2 regions of the Ferdinandcohnia salidurans genome follow, and region 2 is predicted to be linked to the other one. Evidence: predicted binding sites of a transcription regulator. Region 2 holds the regulator's gene; the other holds the start of a gene.
What was found. Region 2 encodes Rex, which represses fermentation and respiration genes when NADH is low (regulators of the CRP and FNR family bind a similar motif). Its sites were predicted from a motif close to TTGTGAAATATTTCACAA; they were not measured.
Positions count from the first base shown of each region.

Region 1: the regulator Rex is predicted to act here: its motif matches at 1,681-1,698, upstream of nadC (carboxylating nicotinate-nucleotide diphosphorylase).

Region 1 covers NZ_JBHUEK010000008.1:155,451-158,858, forward strand. Annotated here, with positions in the region: gene ACFSFW_RS06665 (TAXI family TRAP transporter solute-binding subunit) at 1-714, opposite strand, end outside; gene nadC (carboxylating nicotinate-nucleotide diphosphorylase) at 795-1,655, opposite strand; gene ACFSFW_RS06675 (aminopeptidase) at 1,922-3,154, opposite strand.
Region 2 covers NZ_JBHUEK010000027.1:6,180-9,587, reverse strand. Annotated here, with positions in the region: gene ACFSFW_RS19070 (CPBP family intramembrane glutamic endopeptidase) at 1-92, shown strand, start outside; gene ACFSFW_RS19065 (YdiK family protein) at 96-305, shown strand; gene tatC (twin-arginine translocase subunit TatC) at 342-1,091, opposite strand; gene ACFSFW_RS19055 (twin-arginine translocase TatA/TatE family subunit) at 1,108-1,299, opposite strand; gene ACFSFW_RS19050 (redox-sensing transcriptional repressor Rex) at 1,335-1,994, opposite strand; gene moaC (cyclic pyranopterin monophosphate synthase MoaC) at 2,023-2,505, opposite strand; gene ACFSFW_RS19040 (ABC-F family ATP-binding cassette domain-containing protein) at 2,640-3,408, shown strand, end outside.

The DNA of each region.
Region 1 (3,408 bases), on a different contig from region 2:
TTGAAGTATTTCTTGGTCCATCGAAATAAATTTCATGTCATTTGTGACGGCCGCTTCTAAAATATCACTGGATGGAACGGATACTGCATCTCCGGTAGTATCGATTCGGTTATCTCCCATCAATTCAAACGTTTTTGAACCACTTAAATGATCAACAGAACCACCCCAAGATGCAATGTCTTTATAGGTTACATCGTATTCTTGTAAAATCGACCGTGTAATAATTTCACCCGCAGAGCCTCTTTGGTCAACTGCTAGCCGCATCGGTGCTTTCTTTTCAATCACCTCGGCTAGTGAATCAAATTCCACGTCAGCTCGCGCGATTAATTGATAATAGTTAGCAGGAATCACCACACTGATCGCACGTATATCCGGATAGGCCTCTTTATAAGGTTCTGTTCCACTGAATGCTGCATAAGCTGTCATAGCGTAGGAGATTCCATAAGGAACCGTGTTTGTGCCAACACTAGCCGGATTCTCAACAATTCCGCCAGGCTCAACCGTAATAAGTGAACCTTTATTTTCACGACGAATCGACTCGGCGATACCTTCTGTAAAAACAGACCATGCGCCTCCTGTCCGTCCGCCAATAATAGTCGTTCGAATATCGCCTGTATCAGCGACAGACACCGCACCAACTTTATTCAAGCAACCTGCTAGAAGAATACTACTAATTAAAAGTAAGAAAGAATAAATCCAATTTTTTTTTGACATTCACATTTACCCCCAAAGGTTATGCTACCCGAGTTCCACCCGAACTTTTAACAAGTCAGATGTACTCGGGTAGCATACCATCATTCATTGAAAGAAGATTTCTTGTTTCCTTCTTTTACTTGCAAGCTAATATCAAGGGCTTTTACAGAATGGGTTAAAAATCCTAATGATATATACTGGACACCGGTACCAGAATAGGTGGCTAAATTATCTAAAGTTATTCCGCCAGAGGCTTCGGTGATGATTCCCTTTGGTACTAACTTTGTGAATTCTTTCACTTCTTCAGGGCTACGATTATCAAACATGATCACATCTGCTCCAGCTTCCACAGCTTCCAAAACTTCTTCTTTGCTTTCCGTTTCAACTTCAATCTTTACCATATGGCCAATTTTTTCGCGTACCGCTTTAACCGCTTTTGTAATCGAACCGCAATAGGCGATATGGTTATCCTTAATCATGACTCCATCATAGAGCCCAAAACGGTGATTTTTGCCACCACCCGTTACAACTGCATACTTATCAAGCATGCGAAGTCCTGGAATGGTTTTTCTAGTATCACAAATTCGAATGGAAGCATCGTTTAAAGCTTCTACACATCTGTTTGTAACTGTTGCAATTCCACTCATTCGCTGGATAAGATTCAAAATCACTCTTTCACCAGTGAGTAGGTTGGAAGTCGGTCCACTTACAGTTGCGATAGTATCGCCAGCGGATACACGATCTCCGTCTGAAAAACGAAGCTCGATTTCAATGGTTGAATCTAACAGGTGATAGGCTTCTTTAATAATGGCTAATCCAGAAATAATACCGTCTTCTTTAGCAATAAACACGCCTTGGCTTGTTTGTTCAATAGGGAATATCGTTTGACTTGTTACATCCAGTTCACCAATATCTTCAAGTAAAAACTCCTGTAACATTTTACGCAATTTTAATAGATTCATAGTTTGCCTCCTAGGATAAATAAGTTTGATAATAATTTCACAAACTTAGGTAGATTTCTTTTGGGCTTAACGAAGTTTAAGTGACACGACTGAAAATACAAGTGTCTTGTCATCTATATTTACACATTAACAGCTGAATTTCAATAGTCTCAATAAATAATTTTTTGAGCTAAGGATATGCACAATGGGGGAGGTTAAGAAAGAAAAAGGCACCACTGGGAGAGAAACATACTCTCCAGTGGTGCCTTTTGTCGACTAGTACGAGATTAGAATGCCCAGTTCCCATTACGGAAGACGGGTTCGATGGTGCCATCAGCTGTGATTCCGTCGATGTCCATTTCACCTGAGCCGACCATAAAGTCAACATGTGTGATACTTGAGTTTGCCCCTTTTTTTACAAGCTCTTCACGCGACATTGTTTTACCACCTTCAATACAGAAAGCATAAGCGTTTCCGATCGCAAAGTGATTGGATGCATTTTCATCAAAAAGGGTATTGTAGAATAGAATTTTTGATTGTGAAATAGGTGAACTATGTGGAACTAATGCAACCTCACCTAAATAGTGACTGCCTTCGTCTGTTTCCACAAGGCGTTTAAGTGTATCTTCACCTGTTTCAGCCTTTACATCCACGATTCGTCCATTTTCAAACGTTAACGTAAAGTGATCAATTAAGCTTCCCCCGTAATTGAGTGGCTTCGTGCTGCTTATATACCCATTTACACCTTCTTTTGCGGGAACGGTGAAGACCTCTTCAGTTGGCATATTGGCTACGAATTGAATATTCTTTTCGTTTTCACCACCACCGCCAATCCAAACGTGACCCTCAGGAAGTTCTACCGTCAATTCAGTTCCAGGTGCTGTATAATGCAATCTTTTATATTTTTTCTTGTTTAAGTATTCAACCTTTGCATGCAAAGTTGCATTGTGATCCTTCCATGCTTGTACAGGATTTTCTGTGTCGACACGAGTTGCTTGGAAAATCGCTTCCCATAACTTTTCAACTTGTTCTTCAGATGAGAGATTTGGGAATACTTTTTCTGCCCAGCTTTCTGATGGCACAGCAATAACGGACCAGCTTACTTTATCTGCTTGTGAATAATTCCGATATTTTTCCAGTGCTTGCCCAGCCGTTTTATTTGCATTGGCAATGCGCTCTGGATTGACGCCTTTCAGTAAATCTGGATTTGATGAAATAATGGACAAAAAGGCAGCTCCGTTTTCTGCGAGTTCTTCCATTCCTTTTGCCTTCCACATTGGGTAATCCAGGAATGCTTCATCTGGTGCAAGATCGAAGCGGGTGCGTGTAATTTCATCATCATTCCACTCCACATATACATTTCTTGCTCCAACCTCATAAGCTTTTTTTACAACTTTTCTAACATATTCGACAGCTGAAATAGGTGCATTAATAAGTAGGTTTTGTCCTTGTTGAACATTAACACCAACACGAACAGCTAAGTCAGCATATTTTTCTAGCATTTGTTCGAACGTACTCATATGTATTCTCCTTTGTGACGTGCTATTAACCTAACACGAGTGTGGGTATTTCTTTTTTAGTGTAACAGATACAATATCAACCACGAAATACATTTTTTTCAAAATTAGGTGAATGTGTGGACCAGAGGGACGGTTCTCTTGGTTCCTTTGGAAGTCTTGCTAGATTAAGGGACCACAAGAACCGTCCCCATGGTTATACATGGAATTATTGTCATAAAGTGAAACCCTTGCCACTCCTTCTTCGTATAAAAAAG
Region 2 (3,408 bases):
TTGTAGTGGTTCAAACGATTTTTGCAGATGATATAGAAAGGATCATGAAGCAAGCCGAGAAGCTGCAACAGACATTTATTGGAGGCTTTTAATTTATGCGAAGAACTTCACCTTTTGTAATGGGCATCATTTACGCGCTAATGGGGACTCTGTTTACCTATATTGCGATTAATAGTGCGGCAGAGACCGTTTGGAACTTCTCTACGATTCTTCTAGCAATTGTCGCAACCTTCGACTTTGGTGTGGCAATCCGAATGTTTGTCCTGCACAGTAAAATAAAAAAAATCGCAAAAACAAAAAAATAACCTCACATCGGAGGTTATTTTTTTATGGAATTATCTCTACTCCATTGAATTTGCCGCTTCCATTTCCGCTTTTAATGCCTTCCTGTAGGCACTTTTTGATACGAGAATACTGATTTCATATAATCCGAACAACGGGACTGTAACCATTAAATGCGAGATTATTTCAGGAGGGGTGATTAAACCTCCGATGACTAATAGAATAAAATACGCGAACTTTCTTATTTTAGAAAGAAACATCGGTGTTACAATTCCCAATCTTGTTAAAAACATCACAATAACTGGTAATTGAAACAAAAAGCCAAACGGTAAAGTCAATTGCAACAGGAATTGAAAATATTCGTTTATCCCGATCACCTGATTGATATCAAGGCGCTCCGCTAACCTTGTCATAAAGTTCACTACAAATGGGAACAAAATAAAGTAGGAGAATGAAACTCCTATTAAAAAAAGGATTACCGAAAGCGGAATATAACTCAAGGTTACCTTTCTTTCCTTCTCATATAAGCCAGGACTGATGAAGGCCCAAAGCTGATAAAGGAGAAAAGGAGACGAGATAACAAGGGCAATGATAAAAGCAAATTGCATATAGATTTTAATTGGATCTGTCATACGGAAAGCATTCATTGTCAGCTCTTTTGCTTCGTCAGCATTTTGCAAATAAAGGATAACTGGCTCTGCGAGAAAAAAGCTGCCTAATGCAACAATGAAGAAGAAAACGACTATGTAGATCAGTCGTTTTCGTAACTCTCCAATATGATCATAGACGGACATTTCTTTTTCGTTCATGTGACTCATCCTATCATTACTTCACATCTTGAGTTTCATTCTTCTTAACATCATCGTCATCATCATCTGCTAAACCTTTTGTTGCGTTTTTAAACTCACGCAATGTATTACCTGCTGCTTTACCTAGTTGAGGTAACTTCTTCGGTCCAAAGATTAATAACGCTGCAAATACAATCAGTAAAATACTACCGAATCCAAGACTTCCCACTGTAAGTCACCTCCCTACAATTGTAAGATCTATTTTTATTCTTCATTTGAATCATTTGAATCATTTGAATAATGCTTTAAGAAATATACTAGAGCTTGTAGTTCTACAGCCAAATCAATGTGATGGACCCGAATATGTTCAGGTACATTGATTCTTGCTGGAGTAAAATTAAGAATACCCTTGATCCCTTTATTGACCAAGCGGTCTGTAATCGACTGAGCTGCCCCAACCGGCACCGTTAAAATGGCTACCGTTACATCATCAGGCAATTCTTTTTCAAGGTCATCAAGATGGCATACCTGTACTCCACCAATACTACTACCTACCTTATTATAATCCACATCAAACGCAAGCTCAATTTTTGTATTATTATTTTTGGAAAAATTGTAGTGTAAAAATGCTGTACCTAAATTCCCTACACCGATTAGAGTAACCTTCGTTAACTCGTCTTGATCTAAGGTTTTACTAAAAAAGGATAATAAATAATTGACATTATAGCCATATCCTTTTTTTCCCAATGCTCCGAAATAAGAAAAATCTCTCCGAATTGTGGCGGAATCTACCTTAACCGCATCACTTAATTCTGCAGATGAAACTCTCTGCTTTCCTGAGGCATGCAAATTTTTCAAAAATCGATAGTAAAGTGGCAGCCTTTTGGCAGTTGCTTGTGGTATTTTTGATTGTTCAAGATTCACCTTAATTCCTCCACTAACTTGGAACTAACTATAGCTCCCTTTTAAAATCTCCGTTCTTTCCACCCGTTTTTTCAGCCAAATAAGTTGGTCCAATGACCATTCCTTTATCAACCGCTTTACACATATCATACACAGTTAGCGCACAAACAGATGCAGCGGTAAGTGCTTCCATTTCCACACCTGTACTGCCCTTTGTTTTAACTGTAACCGTGATATGTAAGACATATTCATCTTGGGTCGTCCAGCTAAAACGTATATCAACACCTTTTAATGCCAATGGATGACACATCGGAATTAACTCCGACGTCTTTTTGGCTGCCATAATTCCCGCAACCTGAGAAACAGCAAGGACATCACCCTTACTAACCTCATTATTTATTATTTGCTCATAAATGATTTTATTTACAGTAATACTTGATTTTGCAATTGCTGTACGGACAGTATCTGACTTTTCCGTAATGTCGACCATCTTGGCGCGACCTTGCTCATTAAAATGGGTAAATGATGACATAAAACAAACCCTCCCATAAACTATACACTATTTTATCACATCTGTCTTTGATACATCTGTGAACAATATCATTGCAGTTGCTCTAATTAAGTAATATAAGATACACTGTTGATAGAAACAAGAGGTGAAATAACATGATTTTACTACAAGTAAATCAGCTCAAAAAGTATTTTGCTGCTGATCTTATTTTATCGAATATAAAATTAGAAGTACAAACTCGTGACCGTATTGCCATCGTTGGACGAAACGGTGCTGGAAAATCAACACTTTTAAAAATTATTGCCGGCCATATGTCACATGATGGCGGTGAAATTATCAAGCCAAAAAGCGTTACCATTGATTACCTCGCCCAAAATACAGGGCTTGAATCAAATCTCACCATCTGGGAGGAAATGCTAACTGTTTTTGCATCCTTACAGAAGCTTGAAAAAGATCTCAGAAACCTAGAGGTTAAAATGGGAGACCCGTCCCTCTTTGAAAATCCGGTTGATTACCAGAAATTACTCGAAGAATATGATCAGCTACAGGTTGATTTTAAGGAAAAGGGTGGCTATCAATACGAAGCTGATATTCGATCAATTCTACATGGTTTTAATTTTACAGAAGAAGACTACCAAACCAAAATATCCAGCTTAAGCGGTGGTCAGAAGACACGCCTTGCCCTTTGTAAACTATTACTAACCAAGCCTGATCTGTTAATCTTGGACGAGCCAACAAACCACCTTGATATTAGCACGCTTACGTGGCTTGAACAATATCTACAAGGATACCCTGGCGCACTGTTAATCGTATCCCATGACCGTTACTTTCTTGATAAAGTGGTCAACCAAGTTTATGAAATTTCTAGACACACAAGCACTAGATATGTCGGAAACTATAGCAACTATTTAAAACTCAAGGCTG